2 regions of the Cupriavidus sp. L7L genome follow, and region 2 is predicted to be linked to the other one. Evidence: riboswitches for the same ligand, from Rfam matches in the RefSeq annotation. Region 2 holds a riboswitch; the other holds the start of a gene.
What was found. A riboswitch is a leader RNA that binds a small molecule or an ion and turns the genes downstream of it on or off. The one in region 2 is predicted to bind glycine.
Positions count from the first base shown of each region.

Region 1: another riboswitch for glycine. It lies ahead of E1J61_RS06905 (D-amino acid dehydrogenase); the one in region 2 lies ahead of gcvT (glycine cleavage system aminomethyltransferase GcvT).

Region 1 covers NZ_SMNY01000007.1:51,878-60,682, reverse strand. Annotated here, with positions in the region: gene E1J61_RS06915 (thiolase domain-containing protein) at 1-980, shown strand, start outside; gene E1J61_RS06910 (Zn-ribbon domain-containing OB-fold protein) at 1,005-1,403, shown strand; gene E1J61_RS06905 (D-amino acid dehydrogenase) at 1,534-2,799, opposite strand; glycine riboswitch at 2,854-2,984, opposite strand; glycine riboswitch at 2,985-3,086, opposite strand; gene E1J61_RS06900 (TonB-dependent receptor) at 3,341-5,626, shown strand; gene E1J61_RS06895 (sialidase family protein) at 5,632-6,882, shown strand; gene E1J61_RS06890 (hypothetical protein) at 6,879-7,379, shown strand; gene E1J61_RS06885 (DUF3597 domain-containing protein) at 7,431-7,907, opposite strand; gene E1J61_RS06880 (LysR family transcriptional regulator) at 8,040-8,805, opposite strand, start outside.
Region 2 covers NZ_SMNY01000048.1:122,725-131,529, reverse strand. Annotated here, with positions in the region: gene gcvP (aminomethyl-transferring glycine dehydrogenase) at 1-328, opposite strand, end outside; gene gcvH (glycine cleavage system protein GcvH) at 428-808, opposite strand; gene gcvT (glycine cleavage system aminomethyltransferase GcvT) at 908-2,035, opposite strand; glycine riboswitch at 2,130-2,254, opposite strand; glycine riboswitch at 2,276-2,362, opposite strand; gene E1J61_RS31795 (glycine zipper 2TM domain-containing protein) at 2,432-2,662, opposite strand; gene E1J61_RS31790 (UvrD-helicase domain-containing protein) at 2,928-5,024, shown strand; gene E1J61_RS31785 (sensor histidine kinase) at 5,237-5,653, shown strand; gene E1J61_RS31780 (ABC transporter substrate-binding protein) at 5,639-6,757, opposite strand; gene hemN (oxygen-independent coproporphyrinogen III oxidase) at 6,959-8,440, shown strand; gene E1J61_RS38500 (group II intron maturase-specific domain-containing protein) at 8,473-8,805, opposite strand, start outside.

The sequences.
Region 1 (8,805 bases), on a different contig from region 2:
ACATGGTCGACTACCTCGGCCTGAAGGTGCGCCACGTGGACTCCACCGACACCGGCGGCTCCGCCTACCTGGTGCATGTCTCGCACGCCGCGCAGGCCATTGCCGCCGGCAAGTGCAACGTGGCGCTGATCACGCTGGCGGGCCGGCCGCGCTCGGAAGGCTCGACCGGCACGCAGGCGCGCAACTGGGGCGCCAACCTGCCGGACGCCCCGTTCGAGGCGCCGTTCAATCCCGTCACCGTCAACCTGTACGCGATGGTGGCGATGCGCCATATGTACGAGTACGGCACCACGCCCGAGCAGCTGGCATGGGTCAAGGTGGCGGCGTCGCACCACGCGCAGCACAACCCGCACGCGATGCTGCGCAACGTGGTCACGGTGGAAGAGGTGCTGAACTCGCCGTTGATCGCCGACCCGCTGCACAAGCTCGACTGCTGCGTGGTGTCCGACGGCGGCGGCGCGCTGATCGTGGCGCGGCCCGAGATTGCGGCCACGCTCAGGCGTCCGAAGGTGAAGATCGTTGGCGCCGGTGAATACGTCAAGGGCCAGCTCGGCGGCGAGGTCGACCTGAGCTGGTCGGGCGCGAAGTTTTCCGGCGCGGCCGCGTTCGCTGAAGCCGGCGTGACCCCGGCCGACATCAAGTACGCCTCGATCTACGACAGCTTCACCATCACCGTGCTGATGCAGCTGGAAGACCTGGGCTTCTGCAAGAAGGGCGAAGGCGGCAAGTTCGTGGCCGACGGCAACCTGATCTCGGGCGTCGGCAAGCTGCCGTTCAATACCGATGGCGGTGGCCTGTGCAACAACCACCCGGCCAACCGCGGCGGCATCACCAAGGTGATCGAGGCCGTGCGCCAGCTGCGCGGCGAGGCGCATCCGGCGGTGCAGGTGAAGAACTGCGACCTGGCGCTGGCGCAAGGCACCGGCGGCTACCTGGGCTCGCGCCACGGCAGCGCCACCCTGATCCTCGAGCGCGAATAATGAACGATCGCCGGAGCAACTGACATGACGACCCCGCACACTCCCATGGCCTACAAGGCCCCGGACGAACAGCCCGACAACATCGAATTCTGGCAGGCCGCGCGCGAAGGCCGGCTGCTGGTCAAGCACTGCCAGTCATGCGGCAAGACGCACTGGTATCCGCGCACGCTGTGCCCGTTCTGCATGGGCGATACGGTCTGGAAGACCGCCAGCGGCCGCGGCACCATCTACTCGTACAGCGTCACGCGCAAGGCTGGCCCGCAGGCGTATTGCATTGCCTATGTGACGCTGGACGAGGGCGTGACCATGATGACCCATATCGTCGATTGCGATCTCGATGCGGTGCGCATCGGGCAGAAGGTGAAGGTCAGGTTCGCGCCCAGCGTGGATGGGGCGCCGGTGCCGGTGTTTGCGCCGGCCTGAGCGGTTCACGGCGGGCGGTGGCGCTTCACTCCGTGGAGGCTCCCGCCCTCTCCCCCGTTCCTCTCCCGCGAGCGGGAGGGGCTGGGGAGAGGGCCAGCGCTGGCAATAGCGAGGCGCTCAACTGGCAATCTCAAGCCTTGGCAAGTCCCAGCGAGCCCACGCCCGAGACCTTCGGTTCAACCAGCGCCTGCTCCACCACCCCCGCCACCATATCCGCCGTCACCGCCGACAGCGTCCAGCCAAGGTGCCCATGCCCGGTGTTGTAGAACACGCACCGGGCCCGCCCCCGCCCAACACGCGGCAGCATATCCGGCAGCATCGGCCGCAGCCCCGCCCACGGCACCACGCTGCGCGTGCTGACGCCGGGGAAGCACTGTTGCACCCATTCCACCAGCGGCCGGATGCGGTCGGCGCGGATGTCGCGGTTGAAGCCGTTGAACTCCGCGGTGCCGGCCACGCGGAAGCGGTCGTCGCCCAGGCGGCTGGTGACCAGCTTGGTTTCATCGTCGAGCAGGCTGACGGTCGGCGCCGCGGTGCGGCTGCCCGCGTCGTTCAGGTTGACGGTGATGGAATAGCCCTTGACCGGATAGATGTTGACGCGGTCGCCCAGCCCGGCGGCCAGCGCGCGGCTGGCGGTGCCGGCGCAGATCACCGCGCCGTCGAAGGTCGAGGTGGCGCTGTCCGCGCCTTCCTGCACGGTCACGCTGGCGCTGCGGCCATCGGTGGTGACCTTGCGCACGTCCTCGCCGTAGCGGCAGTGCACGCCCATGCGCTCGATGGCGGCGGCCAGGCCGCTGGTGAACTTGTGGATGTCGCCGGTCGAATCGCTTTCGGTGAAATAGCCGCCGTAGTAGGTGCCGGCCAGCGTCGGCTCGATTGCGCGCATTTCCGCCGGCGTTACCGCGCGGCGCTCCAGCCCGCCCTGCGCCAGCAGCGCCGAGACGCGGCCCGCGTGCTCGAAGCCCGCCTTGTCGCGATAGATATGCAGGATGCCTTCGCGCTTGTGGTCGAAGTCGATGCCTTCCTGCGCCGCCCACGCGAACAGGTGCTCGCGCGCCGCGATGGCCAGGCGCGCGGTCTCGATGGTGTTGCGGCGGTAATGCGGGATCGAGGCGATGAACTCGGCGAACCAGCTCAGCTTGTGCCAGCTCGGGCGCGGGTTGACCAGCAGCGGGGCGTCGCTGCGCAGCATCCACTTCAGGCCCTTGATGATGGTGGACCAGTGCGTCCACACCTCGGCATTGGAGGCGGATAGCTGCCCTCCGTTGGCGAACGAGGTTTCCATCGCGGCGTAGCGGTGGCGCTCGAACAGGGTGACGGAGAATCCGCGCCGGGCGAGCGCGTAGGCCGTGGTGACACCGGTGATGCCACCGCCGATGACGGCGATTGTCTTCATGATCTGGCAGTCCAGAAACGTCGGGGTGGGAGCCCGCACGCGACATGCGTGGCGGACGCCCCCTCTGTTCCTGACCTGAGAGATTCACGACAGTCGCCGGTGGTGCCCGGGGGTACCGGTGGCGGGGGCCGCTTGCTCCTTCGGTATGCCGGCTGACGATGGCGGCATTCTTCAGAGTGCTGTGACGCGTGATACCGGTCCTTTTGCCTGAGAGTTTCCGGGGCGGTTGCTCCTTCGGCGCTGTCCGCGGCGGCTGCCGCCGGATCAGTCTCTCCCAGCATCACGTTGGCGCGAACGCCAATCCGCGCAAATCTAGAGACAAAGGCCGCATGTGGATATGCGGGTAAACGCGAATAGAGCCAGGCGTGTTCGCATGGATGGGGCGAGTCGCTTCCGTACCGGCGCGGCGCTATGTCGCACTGCGTCAAGCCGACCCGCCCCCTAGAATGTCAGCACTCGCTACGCGGAGGAAGTGCGCCGTAGCACGAGCCGGATACGGCGCACCGGTCGGGCGAGCCAGAAGAACAGAATAGGTATTCCAGTGAGAAGAAATCGGATTGCGCTGGCCGCGTCGGCCGCGCTGATGGGCCCCGGCATCGCCGGCGCCCAGCCGGATGAACCCGTCAGCGCGCCGCAGCCCTTGCAGGAAGTCGTGGTCTCGGCGAAGCCCGGGCGCGGCGAAACGCCGGCCACGCCGCCCAATACGCCATCGCCCGCCTACGGCATCAGCGCCGCACGCATGGCGGACTTCAACGTGGTCAACACCGAAGACGCGCTCAAGTACGCGCCCAACCTCGCCGTGCGCAAGCGCTTCATCGGCGATATGAACTCGATCATCTCGGTGCGCAGCACCAGCTCGCGCCAGTCGGCGCGCGGGCTGGTCTATGCCGACGGCCTGCTGCTGTCCAACCTGCTGGGCTCCGATTTCACCTTCCCGCCGCGCTGGTCGCTGGTCAACGCCGCCGAGATCGAGCGCGTCGACGTGCTGTATGGCCCGTATTCGGCGCTGTACCCGGGCAACTCGCTGGGCGCGACCGTGCTGATCAGTACGCGCACACCGCAGAAGTTCGAGGGCGATGCCAGCGTGCAGCTGTTCACGCAGCGCTTCAACCTGTACGGCACGCACGACAGTTTCAACGGCGTGCACGCCAACGCCTACGTGGGCGACCGCGCCGGGCCGTTCTCGTGGCTGGTCAGCGTCGACCGGCAGGACAGCAAGAGCCAGCCGCTGAGCTTCTACACCGCGGCGCGCTCCAGCGTGCGGGCGACTTCGGCCGACAAGCCCGTGACGGGCGCCTACTTCGACCAGGACCAGACCGGCGCCGACCGCACCGTGATGGGCGTCAACAGCGAGGGCGTCACGCACACCGTGCAGGACCAGCTCAAGCTCAAGCTCGGCTACGACATCACCAATACCCTGCAGGCGCAATTCACCGCCGCCTACTGGCAGCAGGACCGCTCCAGCGCCACCGGCAGCTACCTGCGCGATGCCGACGGCAACGTGGTGTCGAGCGGCCCGGTCAATATCGGCGGCTTCCGCTACGTGATCCCCGCCAACGCGTTTGCGCCGGGCAATGGCGAGGACGCGCGCTGGCTCTACGGCCTGTCGCTGCGCACGCGCAACGAGACCGGGTGGAATTTCTCCGGCGTGGCATCGCTGTTCGATGTCACCAAGGACATCAGCCGCACCGCCAGCACCGCGGGCAATGGCCCGGGCACGGTGACCTATGGCGACGGCACCGGCTGGCGCACGCTCGACCTGAAGGCCGACTACCGCCCGCAGCAGCTCAAGGGCGGCCACTGGGTCACCCTCGGCTACCACTACGACAACTACCGGCTCAGCAACACCACCTACAACACCTCGGACTGGCAGGCCGCCACCATCTCCGCGTTCAACAACGCCTTTGCCGGCAAGACCGAGACGCAGGCGCTGTACGCGCAGGACGCGTGGTACTTCGCCGAGGACTGGAAGCTGATCCCGGGCGTGCGCTGGGAGCACTGGCGCGCCTATGACGGCAGCCGCAGCCAGCCGGGCGTAGATGTCGCCTACCCGGTGCGCAGCGAGTCCAACTGGTCGCCCAAGCTGGCGCTGGAAAAGGCCATCGGTCAGGACTGGCTGGGCCGGCTGTCGCTCGGCCAGGCCTGGCGCTACCCAACCGTCGCCGAGCTGTTCCAGGGCCGCATCACCGGCACCTCGCTGATCAACAACGATCCCAACCTGAAGCCGGAGCGCTCGTTCTCGAAGGACCTGACCTTCGAACGCACGGTCGACCGTTCGTACTTCCGCGTGTCGGTGTATGAAGACGACATCCGCGATGCGCTGGTCAGCCAGACCAATACCACGGTGTTCCCCACCGTCACCAGTTTCCAGAACGTGGACCGCGTGCGTACGCGCGGCATCGAGCTTGCCTACGACGGGCGCGACGTGCTGATCAGCGGCTTCGACCTGTCGGCCAGCGGCGCGTACAACCATTCCAAGACGCTGGAGAATGCCAATAACCCGGCATCGGTGGGCAAGTATTTCTATCGCATCCCGCAGTGGCGCGCGAACCTGGTCGGCACCTACCGCTTCACGCCGGCATGGGCCGGCACGCTGGCGATGACCTATTCGGGGCGGCAGTACAATACGCTCGATAACAGCGACGTCAATCCCGACACCTTCGGCGGCACCAGCAGTTTCCTGACCTTCGACGTCAAGGTGACCTACAAGCCCGCCAGGAACGTGCGGCTCGGGCTTGGCATCGACAACCTGACCGACCAGCGTTACTTCGTCTACCACCCGTACCCGGGCCGGACGTTCTACGCCGAGGCCAAGCTTTCCTTCTGAGTGCAGTGACCAGTCCGATCCTGACCATTCCCCTGCAGCGCTTGCCCCGCAGCTTCCGCTTCCTTGCCGCCGGCGTGATCGCCTGCACGGCGTTCGCCGCGATGGCGCAGTCCCATGGCAACCATGCCGGCCACGGTGCGCAAAGCGCGGCGCCGAAGGCGATGAGCGAACTCGGCACCGGCGCCGCCTTCGCTCGCGACGGCCGCTTGTGGATCGCCTACAAGGACGGCCAGCACGTGGCCGTGCGCGCGTCGGCCGACCAGGGTCGCAGCTTCGGGCCGGTGCAGCACGTCAACCGCGTGCCCGAAGCCGTGGCTGCTGACCACGACAGCCGGCCCAAGATTGCCACCGGCCGCGACGGCGAGATCTACGTCACCTGGACCCAGCCGCTGCCCAAGCCCTATACCGGCTTTATCCGCTTCGCGCGCTCCGCCGACGGCGGCAAGACCTTTGCCGCGCCGGTGACCGTGCATGCCAACCGCGACCAGATCGCGCACCGCTTCGACGCGATCGCGGTGGACCCGGCCGGCCGCGTCTTCGTCAGCTGGATCGACAAGCGCGACGTGGTCGCCGCCGAAGCGCGCAGGCAGCCCTATGCCGGCGCTGCGATCTACTACGCGGTATCGGCCGACCACGGCAAGAGCTTCCAGGGCGATTACAAGATCGCCGACCAGTCCTGCGAATGCTGCCGCATCGCGCTCGCGCCGACGCCGGACGGCAAGATGCTGGCGCTGTGGCGCCACGTGTTCCCGCCCAACGCGCGCGACCACGCGGTGGCACTGCTCGGCGCCGACGGCACGCCCGCGCCGATGCAGCGCGCGACCTTCGACGACTGGCGCATCGACGCCTGCCCGCACCACGGCCCGGGCGCCGCGGTGGCGCCGGACGGCACGCTGCACATGGTCTGGTTCAACGTGAAGGCAGGCAAGCCGACGGTATCGGTCGGCCGCTTCCGGGACGGCAAGCTGCAGGCGCAGCGTCCGCTGGACGACCCGCGCGCGCAGCATGCCGATATCGTCGCGCTCGACGACCATCGCATCGTGGTGGCGTGGAAATCGTTCGACGGCCAGCAGACCCGGCTTTCGGCGATGCTGTCGCAGGACGGCGGCAAGACCTGGCAGACGCGCCAGGTTGCCGGCACCGCGCGCGATTCGGACCAGCCGCACCTGCTGCAGCACGGCGGCCGCGCCTACGTGCTGTGGCGCACCGAGGCCGAAGGCTTCCAGGTCTTCCCGCTGGCGCAGGAGGGCGCATGACATTGCGTCGCAAACTCATCGCCGCGCTGGCGGGCACCGCGATCGCGCTCGGCGTCGCCGGCATGGCGCGCGCGGCCGAACGCGTATCGGTGTTCGAATCCGCCAGTGCCGCGCAGCTCAGTGCCAGCCAGCAGGGCAAGCCCTTCGTGCTGGTGGTGTGGTCGCTCGACTGCGTCTACTGCAAGCGTAATTTCGAAGCCATCGGCAAGCTGCAGGCGAAGCATCGCAGCCTGCGCGTGGTCACGCTGGCCATGGACCGGCCCGACGCGCTGCCGCAGGTGCAGCAGCTGCTCAAGCGCGTCAACCTGACGCGCAACGCGTGGATGTTCGGCAACGAGCCGCAGGAGAGGCTGCGCTATTCGGTCGATCCCGACTGGATGGGGGAGATGCCGCGCACGTACTTCTATCGGGCCGACGGCCAGCGGCAGGGCGTATCCGGCGTGATCGGCGACGCCGACTGGGACAAGCACCTGCGCTGGGCGGGCATCGGCGGCTGAGGCGGCCGCCGGCCCTTTCCTGAGGCAGCCGCCAACGCTTCCCGGATTTCCTTACGACAAGTCCGCCGGCAGCTTGCCGCCGTTGGCCGCAAGCTCCTGCATCAGGCGCTTGTGCAGCCAGATATTCATCCCGGCGGAATCGTTCATGTCGCCGCTGTAGTGCAGCTCGCGCGCCAGTTCCTTGCGGTGCTCGAGGCTGCTGTCGATGCCCAGCGCCTTCATCGTGTCAACGATGGACGTGCGCCAGTTCAGCGTCTGGCCGCTCTCCCTGACCAGGTTGTCCATGATGGATTCGACGTCGACGCCCGACAGCGGCGTGGGTTTGGCCGCGGCCTGGCCAGCGCTGCCTGCGGGCGCGGTGGCGCCTGCCGACGCGGGCGACGGGCTCGACGGCGCGGGTGCCGCGCCTGCCGAGGTCGGCGTGCCAGCCGCTGTGCCGGCGGATGTGCCGGCGGGGGTGCCCGAAGTCGTGGCAGCCGGCTTGGCCCGGCCCAGCAGCTTGTTGAGGATGTCCTTGAAGATGCTCATGGCGGTGGCCTCCTGTCCGTTTGGAACGCAGCACGTGGAGTACAGCGCCATGCAGGAAACGCACCATCCACGCAGGCCTTGCTTTCGGCGCACCAGGCAGCGCCGGGTTGTAAATGCTGCATGCAGCGACAGTCATGCCGGCACTTTTGCCGGCTCGCCGAACTCGCTGAACTTCGCCGCCATGAACTCGACGAACAGCCGGAGCCGCGACGACAGCTGATGCCGCTGGTGATAGACCGCGTAGATGTCGGCCTCCGGCGTGGCGTACTGCGGCAACACCTGCACCAACCGTCCGCTGCGCAGGAATCGCTCGATATCCCATTCGGCCCGCATCAGGATGCCGTGGCCTTCCAGCGCCCAGTTGACCGCGATCTCGCCGTCGTTGGTGGTCAGGTTGCCGCGCACGCGCACGGTTTCGGTACGCGCCTTGGCCCCCTTGCCGGTGGTCAGGCGCCACACGCCATAGGCGTCGCTGCCCTGCCGGATGCCGATGCAGTTGTGGCGGCGCAGGTCGGCCGGCGTGTTGGGGATGCCGTGATCGCGCAGGTACTTGGGCGACGCGCATAGCAGGCGCCGGTTGGGCGCCAGCTTGCGCGCCACGATGCGCGCATCGGGCGGCTGGCCGAAGCGGATGCAGACGTCGAACGCATCTTCGTTCAGCGGTGGCGGGTCGGCCGACAGCTGCAGCTGCACGTCGACTTCGGGATAGGCCGCGACGTACTCGGAAATCACCGGCGCCACGTGCATGCGGCCGAACCCCAGCGTGGCATTGACGCGCAGCAGGCCGCTCGGCTTGCCCTTGGAACGCGTCAGCAGCTGGTCCAGGTCCTCGATCTCGCTCAGGATGCGCCGCGCGTGCTCCAGGTAGACCTCGCCCTCGGGCGTCAGGCTCATGCGC
Region 2 (8,805 bases):
GCGTGACGGTGTTGTAGTAGCCCTGGCCGATAAAGCTCTTCAGTACGCGGTTCTTGCGCGCCAGGCCGCGCAGTTTGGCCAGTGCGGCTTCCTCGCTCAGCGGCTCGGTGAACTCGCCCATCGGCATGCCGTCGCGGCGGCGGATGGCGGCGGGGATCACGGCATCGATCAGCGCGGCGCGGCTGTCGTAGCCGAGCACCTTCAGCATGTGCTGCTGTTCGGGGGTATCGGGGCCGATGTGGCGGGCGGCGAAGGCGTCGCGCGCCTCCAGTTCGGCCAGCGTGGGCCGGTTACCTTGGGCGGCGGTCATGGGAAGCGGGGCGTTCATTGGCAAGAACCTCGTGGGGAGCGCTGCGGCAGGTGGTCAGCCGTGCCGCGGCGCTGCAAATGCTGTGTGCCGATCCCGGGTGCGGGACCGGCGGGGCGATCAGGCGCCGACGCTGGCCTTGTACGCGTCGGCCGACATCAGGCCGTTGACGTCGTCGCTGTTGGCCGGCTTGAGCTTGAACAGCCAGGCGTCGAAGGCATTGGCATTGACGCTTTCCGGCTCGGCCGTGGCGGCTTCGTTGACGGCGATCACTTCGCCGGCCACCGGGGCGTAGATATCGGAAGCGGCCTTCACCGATTCCACCACTGCCAGCGCGTCGCCGGCACCGACCGACTTGCCCACTTCGGGCAGTTCCAGGAAGACGATGTCGCCCAGCGCATCCTGTGCGTGGTCGGTGATGCCAATGGTGAGCGTGCCGTCGGCTTCGACGCGCACCCACTCATGCGACTCGGTGTATTTGAGGTCGGCGGGGAAATTCATGAAGGTTCTCCGGATTCAGATCTGTTTCTTGTTGGGTGATGCCTGCCCGGCAACGCTGCCGGCAGGCGAGGGCGACCGTTGGGTGAGCGGATGTTTCCCTTAGCTCACGAGTGCCTTGCCATTACGCACAAACGGCAGTTTAACCACAGTCGCGTTGAGTTTGCGGTCGCGGATCTCCACCTGCACGGTGTCGCCGACGTTCACGCCCTGCGGCAGGCGCGCGAACGCGATCGATTGCGACAGCGAGGGGCTGAAGGTGCCGCTGGTGATTTCGCCGTCACCGGCGGCGGTGATGACCTTCTGGTGGGCGCGCAGCACGCCACCTTTGTCGCGCAGGATCAGGCCGAGGAATTGCTGGCGCGAGCCGGCCGCGGCCAGTGCCGCCTTGCCGGTGAAGTCGCGCTCGCTCTGCAGGTCGACGGTCCAGGCCAGGCCCGCGTCCAGCGGCGAGGTGCTGATATCCATGTCCTGGCCATACAGGTTCATGCCGGCTTCCAGGCGCAGCGTGTCGCGCGCGCCCAGGCCGGCCGGGCGCACGCCCGCGGCATTCAGTTTTTCCCACAGGCCGGCGACGCTGGCCACCGGCACCACCAGCTCGAAGCCGTCTTCGCCGGTGTAGCCGGTGCGCGCGACCATGACTTCGCCAAGTGCGGGGTCCTGCACCACGACAGCGTTGAACGGCTTGAGCGCATCGGAAGGCTGGGTCGACGGGAAGGTACTCCACACCTTGGCGCGGGCGTTAGGCCCCTGCACCGCGACGATCGCCAGCGGCTGCGCGCCCGCGGGCGCAACATCTTCACGGCGCGGGGTGATGGTCACGCCGCTGCCGGTGGCGTCGTTGCGCGCACGGATCCAGTCGATATCGCCGACCGCGGTGCTGGCGTTGACCACCAGGCGGAAACGGTCCTCGGCAAAGAAATAGACGATCAGGTCGTCGATCACGCCGCCTTTTTCGTCGAGCATGCACGAGTACAGCGCCTTGCCCGGCGTCTGCAGCTTGTCGACGTTGTTGGCCAGCAGGCCGCGCAGGAAGGCGCGGGTATTGGGGCCGCTGAGATCGACCACGCACATGTGCGACACGTCGAACATGCCGGCGTCGGTGCGCACGGCGTTGTGTTCTTCGATCTGGGAGCCGTAGTTGACCGGCATGTCCCAGCCGCCGAAGTCGACCATGCGGGCGCCGAGGGCGCGGTGGATGGCGTTGAGGGGCGTGGCCTGGAGCGTCATGGAATCCTCGGGGGCAATGTCGGGTTGCGAAAACAAAAAAGGGCCACCCGCCGCAACGATCGCTATGCCAATGGCCAAGCAATCCGCTGCGGCGGATGACCCCTCTGTCCTCGATACCTGAGAGATTACGAGGCGGATTCGTTGAATCCCGTCCTCGCGCGCCCCTTCGGTGGGCACGCTCGCCACGAATGGCGGGTGCCGCTCTCCAGAGTGCGGCATGCATCGTGTGCATGTTGCATGCCGATCCGAGCGGTCCGTGGTGCCTGAGAGTTTTCGGGTGATACCCCTTCGGCGGCGCAGATATGCGCGCTCTCCCGGTCGGATGCGCGCAATGTACGGGAGGGCCCTGCCTTTGTCAACGCGGCAGGCGCCCCCCGCCAGCAGCCATTCGCCCTATCAACGGCGATGGTCGTCGGTCATTACGTTACCGACCACGCCGCCCAGGGCGGCACCGCCCAGCGTGCCTGCGGCACTACCGTGCGTCAACGCAGCACCGCCGGCCGCGCCCACGCCGGCACCAATGACCGTGTTGCGCTGCTTCGGTGTCATGTCGGCACAGCCGGTGGCCAGGGCCGCAACGGCTATGCCGGCCATCGTCGCTTTGGAAAAGGCTCGTAGCATTTTCATGATGGGCTCCGAAAGTAACTTTGAGTACGTTCGGGACGCAGGTCTGCCATCCCGCCATACTGGTTAGAGGAGGGCCCGGACGCCCGGTTTTGGGACTTACCAAGTGTTACTTCGGTAACGTCCCCGCCCCCGGAAAAAGCGGTTCCCGCTGACTGATCAGGGCCGGCCCAGCGTGTTAACATGATTAGCTTTGCGTCCGGCGCCGCCCCATGTGGTGTACAGGGCGCGACGCCGTCCCGACCACCCCACGCAAGCATTCCCGCGCATGAGCCACGGCCTCAACGCCGCCCAATCTGAAGCCGTCCGCTATCTGGACGGACCCTGCCTCGTCCTTGCCGGGGCGGGCTCGGGCAAGACCCGCGTGATCACGCAGAAGATCGCGCACCTGATCGAAGACAAGGGCTTCGAGCCGCGCCATATCGCCGCCGTCACCTTCACCAACAAGGCTGCCAAGGAGATGCAGGAACGCATCGGCAAGCTGATGGAAGGCAAGACCACGCGCGAGGGCAAGCGCATCCCGCTCAGGCAGCTCACAGTCTGTACCTTCCACTCGCTGGGCGTGCAGATTCTGCGCATGGAGGCGGAACACGTCGGCCTGAAGCCGCAGTTCTCGATCATGGATTCGGACGACTGCTTCGGCCTGATCCAGGAGCAGCTCGGCACCACCGACAAGAAGCTGATCCGCGGCGTGCAGAGCACGATCTCGCTGTGGAAGAACGGCATGGTCGACCCCGAGGCCGCGATCGCGCAGGCGGCCAATGCCGACGAGCACCAGGCCGCGCTGGTCTACCGCAACTACGTCGCCACGCTGAACGCGTACCAGGCGGTGGATTTCGACGACCTGATCCGCTTGCCCGCGGAACTGTTCGCGCGCAACGAAGCGGTACAGCTCAAGTGGCAGAACCGGCTGCGCTACTTCCTGGTCGACGAGTACCAGGATACCAACGCCTGCCAGTACCAGCTGCTCAAGCTGCTGGCGGGGGGCTCGCATCTGCGCGCGCCGGCCTTTACCGCGGTGGGCGACGACGACCAGGCCATCTACGGCTGGCGCGGCGCCACGCTGGACAACCTGCGCGGGCTGCAGACCGACTTCCCCGACCTCAAGGTGATCAAGCTGGAGCAGAACTACCGCTCCACCGTGCGCATCCTGGAAGCGGCCAACGCGGTCATCGCCAACAATCCCAAGCTCTTTGACAAGAAGCTGTGGAGCGAGCACGGCATGGGCGATCCCATCGCCATCCACCCGATGAACGACGAGGAGCACGAGGCGGAGTCGGTGGTGTTCCGCCTGTCGGCGCACAAGTTCGAGCGCCGCGCGCAGTTCCGCGACTACGCCATCCTGTACCGCGGCAACCACCAGGCGCGGCTGTTCGAGCAGATCCTGCGGCGCGAGCGCATTCCCTATGTGCTGTCGGGTGGCCAGAGCTTCTTCGACAAGGCCGAGATCAAGGACATCTGCGCCTACCTGCGCCTGATCGCCAATCCCGACGACGATCCCGCCTTTATCCGCGCGATCACCACGCCGCGCCGCGGCGTCGGCAATACCACGCTCGAAGTGCTGGGCACGTTTGCCGGGCAGGCCAAGGTGTCGTTGTTCGAGGCGGCGATGATGGGCGGCATCGAGGGCAAGCTGCAGCCGCGCCAGCTGGAGCCGCTGCGCGTGTTCTGCGAATCGATGGTGCGGCTGGCCGACCGCGCGGCCAAAGATCCGGCCACCGAAGTGCTCGACGACCTGATGGCCGGCATCCACTACGAGGCATACCTGTACGACAGCTTCGACGAGCGCCAGGCGCAGTCACGCTGGACCAACACGCTGGAGTTCCTCGAATGGCTCAAGCGCAAGGGCACCAAGCCGGAAGCGGCCGAGGGCGAGGAAGCCACCGGCTATGACAACGCCGACGGCTTCGGCAGCGAAGGCAAGAACCTGCTTGAGCTGACGCAGACCGTGGCGCTGATGAGCATGCTCGAAGGGCGCGAGGAAGATCCCGACGCCGTGCGGCTGTCCACGCTGCACGCGTCCAAGGGGCTGGAATATCCGCACGTGTTCCTGGTCGGCGTGGAAGAGGGCATCCTGCCCCACTGCCGCGAAGACGACGACATGACCGACGAGAAGATCGAGGAAGAGCGCCGGCTGATGTACGTCGGCATCACGCGCGCGCAGCGCAGCCTGCAGATCAGCTGGTGCAAGAAGCGCAAGCGCGCGCGAGAGACGTACTCTTGCCAGCCGTCGCGCTTTATCGGCGAGATGAAGCTGGAAGAAGCGCCGGCACCCAAGGACGAAACTCCGGCGATGAGCCCCAAGGACCGGCTCGGCGCGCTCAAGGCGCTGCTCGGCGGCCCAGGCAAGACGGCGGCAGGCTGATCTTAGGTACGAAGCCCGATACAAAACCCTACCAGGCCGACAAGACCGCGCGCGCCGCTGTCCTTAGCATGACGGTTGTGCCGCTCTGCGCTTTTCACGGTGTGCGGCTTGCGGCGGCAGGGGCTGCCCGGGTCTTGCCGCGCCAGATATCACGTCTGGTTTTTCCCTGTAATTGGCCCCCGCCGCGCCAGCGTGCGGGGGCAATTTTGGACGTGCTCGCCCTGCTACAGGCGGTGGTCGACGACGCCGCCGACAGCGGCCACGAGGTCGCGCTCAGCGGCCAGGCGCAGCCGCTGCTGGCGTGGCCGTCGGAGCTGCGGCGCGCGGTGGTCAACCTGGTCGAGAATGCGCGGCGCTATGGCGGCGCGGCCAGCATCGTGCTGACCGACAGCCCGGCGCGGGTGCTGATCGATATCTGCGACGACGGCCCCGGCATTCCGGAAGACCAGCTGGCGCGCGTGATGGAGCCGTTCTACCGGCTCGAATCGTCGCGCAGCCGCGCCACCGGCGGGGTCGGCATGGGTTTGTCGATCGCTGCCGATATCGCCGCGCGGCATGGCGGCGAGCTGGTCTTGTCCAACCGTCCCGAAGGCGGCCTGCGCGCGCGCCTGTCGCTACCGCGCGCCTGACACCGCCAGCGTGACGTACTGCGAGCCGCGCTGGCCGTGGCTGAAGTCGAGGGTAAAGTCCCCCACGTCGACACGGCCTTGCAGCGCGCGGCGCAGCTCGGCGGCACCGCCGGCGCGCACGCCGGCCAGCGCCCGTGCCAGCCATGCGGCGCCGATATAGCCGGCCAGCGTCGCCGAGGACGGCGGCTCATCCAGGTATTGCTTCATGCGCGCTACGTGTTCCCTGACCACGCGCAGCGTGGCCTGCTGCGGGCCGGGCGCGACCTGGGTCAGCACCATGCCGCCGGCGTAGCCGGTACCCAGGATCTCGCGCGCGGCCGTGGCACTGACCGACGACAGGCCGACCAGGAAGCCATACCAGCCCTGCGCCGCCAGTGCGCGGCCCAGTCCGGCATAGGCCAGCGTATCGCCCGCGACGATCACGGCGCCGGGGCGGGCGGCTGCAATGCGGCGTGCCGCGGCGTCGGCACCCGGGTCGGCTTTGGGATCGATCGGCACCGCACGCGTGCCGGTCTGCGCCTCCAGCCGGGCCAGCGATGGCGTGGCGAAGTCCGGCGCCACCGCCAGCGCGATCGCGCTCAGGCCATAGCTGCGCAACTGCCGCACTGCCGCGTCGAGTTCGGCCTGGTAGTCGGCGCGGGTGAACCAGACGTTGTCCGCTGCCAATGCCAGGCCCGACAGCGGCGCCACAATCTGCACGCCGCGCCGGACCAGCTCGGCCGATGACGCCAGCGCCGGCAGGAGACGGTCGCCGGCGCCGAACAGCAGCTCGGCGTGCTCGCTGTCGGCCAGCGCCACCGCCTGGGCCACCGCGCGGCGCGGATCGGGATCGGCGTTGCGCACCACGTGGGCGATCCGTACCGGGCCGTTGGCGGCATTGACCGCGTCGAACAGCACCTTGGCGCCGGCCAGGTAGTCGCGCGCCAGGTCCGCCTGCGCACTACCGCGGTCGATCATGTGGCCCACCACCACGGTGCGGCGCGCGGGAGACTGGGCCAGCAGCGGGGCAGTGGGCAGCGCCAGGGCCGCAGCGCCGGCCGCCAGCAGGCGTCGGCGCAGCGGTAGGTACGGCAGGGAAGGGGGCAGGGTGTCCGGGATCGGCATCGCGCAATAGGAAAAGGGGGCGCAAGTCGCGCCGGCGCGCAGCGTATCCGCCACGTATTACCGCCGTGTGACGCGGGGCGCCTGCGCACCCGTGCCGTGCCAACGCCGCGCTTGACGACGATCAACGCAACGCGCGGCGCGCAGTCCTAGCATGGGCTGTCAAACACCGTTCCCCCCGCGCCCCCCATGAACCCGCTTGCCATGACTACCCTTGCGCCCGACCGCCGCGCGCTGTCGGACTTTCGCGCTCTCGCCGGCCGCATCGACGGCAACGGCCCGCGCTACACCTCCTACCCGACTGCCGACCGCTTCAGGAACGGCCCGGACCTGTCGCTGTACCACGACGCCCTGGCCGCCTGCCGTGCCGATGCGCCCGCGCCGCTGTCGCTCTACCTGCATATCCCGTTCTGCGAGAACATCTGCTACTACTGCGGCTGCAACAAGATCATCACGCGCGACCACGGCCGCAGCGCCCGCTACGTCACCTACCTGGGCCGCGAGATGGCGCTGCTGGCCGCGCGGCTCGGCACGCGCCGGCGCGTGCTCCAGTCGCACTGGGGCGGCGGCACGCCGACCTTCCTGGATCCCGAAGAAATGCGCCGCGTGATGGCGCTGCTGCACGAGCATTTCGAACTGCCGCCCGATGGCGAGCATTCGATCGAGATCGACCCGCGCCGCGTCGATGACGCGCGCATGGCGCTGCTGGCCGAACTTGGGTTCAACCGCGTCAGCCTGGGCGTGCAGGATTTCGATCCCGAGGTGCAGCAGGCCATCCACCGGATCCAGTCGTACGAAGAGACCCGTGCCGTGGTCGACGCCGCGCGCCGGCTGGGCTTCCGCTCGGTCAGCCTCGACCTGATCTACGGCCTGCCGCACCAGACTGCCGCACGCTTTGGCCGCACCATCGACCAGGTGCTGGCGCTGCGCCCCGACCGCCTTTCGGTCTACAGCTATGCGCACCTGCCGCATGTGTTCAAGCCACAGCGGCGCATCGACGAAAGCGCGCTGCCGCCTGCCGGCGAGAAGCTCGACATCCTGGTCTCCACCATCGAACGCCTGACCGCCGAGGGCTACGTCTATATCGGCATGGACCACTTCGCGCTGCCCGATGACGACCTCGCCGTGGCGCAGCGCGAAGGCCGGCTGCAGCGCAACTTCCAGGGCTACTCCACGCACGCCGGCTACGACCAGCTCGGCCTCGGCATCTCGGCGATCGGCGCGGTGGCGGGCCGCTACGTGCAGAACGCCCGCACGCTGGACGAGTACTACGGCGCGCTGGACCAGGAGCGCCTGCCGCTGGCGCGCGGGGTGGAGATGACCGCCGACGATCATCTGCGCCGCGAACTGATCGGCGCGCTGATGTGCAACGGCGTGCTGGATATCCCCGCGCTGGAGCGGCGCCACGGCATTGACTTCGGCACCGATTTCGCGCCCGAACTGGCCGACCTTGCCACCCTGGCGGCCGACGGGCTGGTGCAGGTCCAGCCAGCCCGCATCACGGTCACGCCGCTGGGACGCCTGCTGGTGCGGCGCGTGGCGATGGCGTTCGACCGCTACCTGCGCGACGATGCCGCACGCGTGGCGGTCGCCGGGCCCGAAAGCGAAGGCACTCGCCGGTCCGCCAACGACGGCGCGCAACCGATCCGCATCGTGCCGCGGGCGCGCTACTCGCGCGTCGTGTAACCGCCGCCAGGCATATCGAGTAGGGTGAGGGGTCACCCCCTCAACCGCCGCCGCACCCACCCGTCCAGTTCCTCCAATGGCCTCTTGCTCTGCGTGTACTGGAAATATCCAATCCACCCGCGCAGCACCGGATTCAGTACCGCTATCGTGGGGGCCAGACTCCTGCCTCGTCCCGGACGCACCAGTTCCCGCACCCGCTCAGTCAGCCTCTTCAGGCTTTCCGGGGCAATACGCAGCCGCGCCTGACGATGCACGGTCAGGCTGAAGCCCAGGAACTTGCGCACCCAAGGCCGCGCACACGCGCTCTTGGCCTCGTTGACCCGCGGTTTCAGTCGCTCCGCTAGGAACGCCGTCATGCCAGCCAA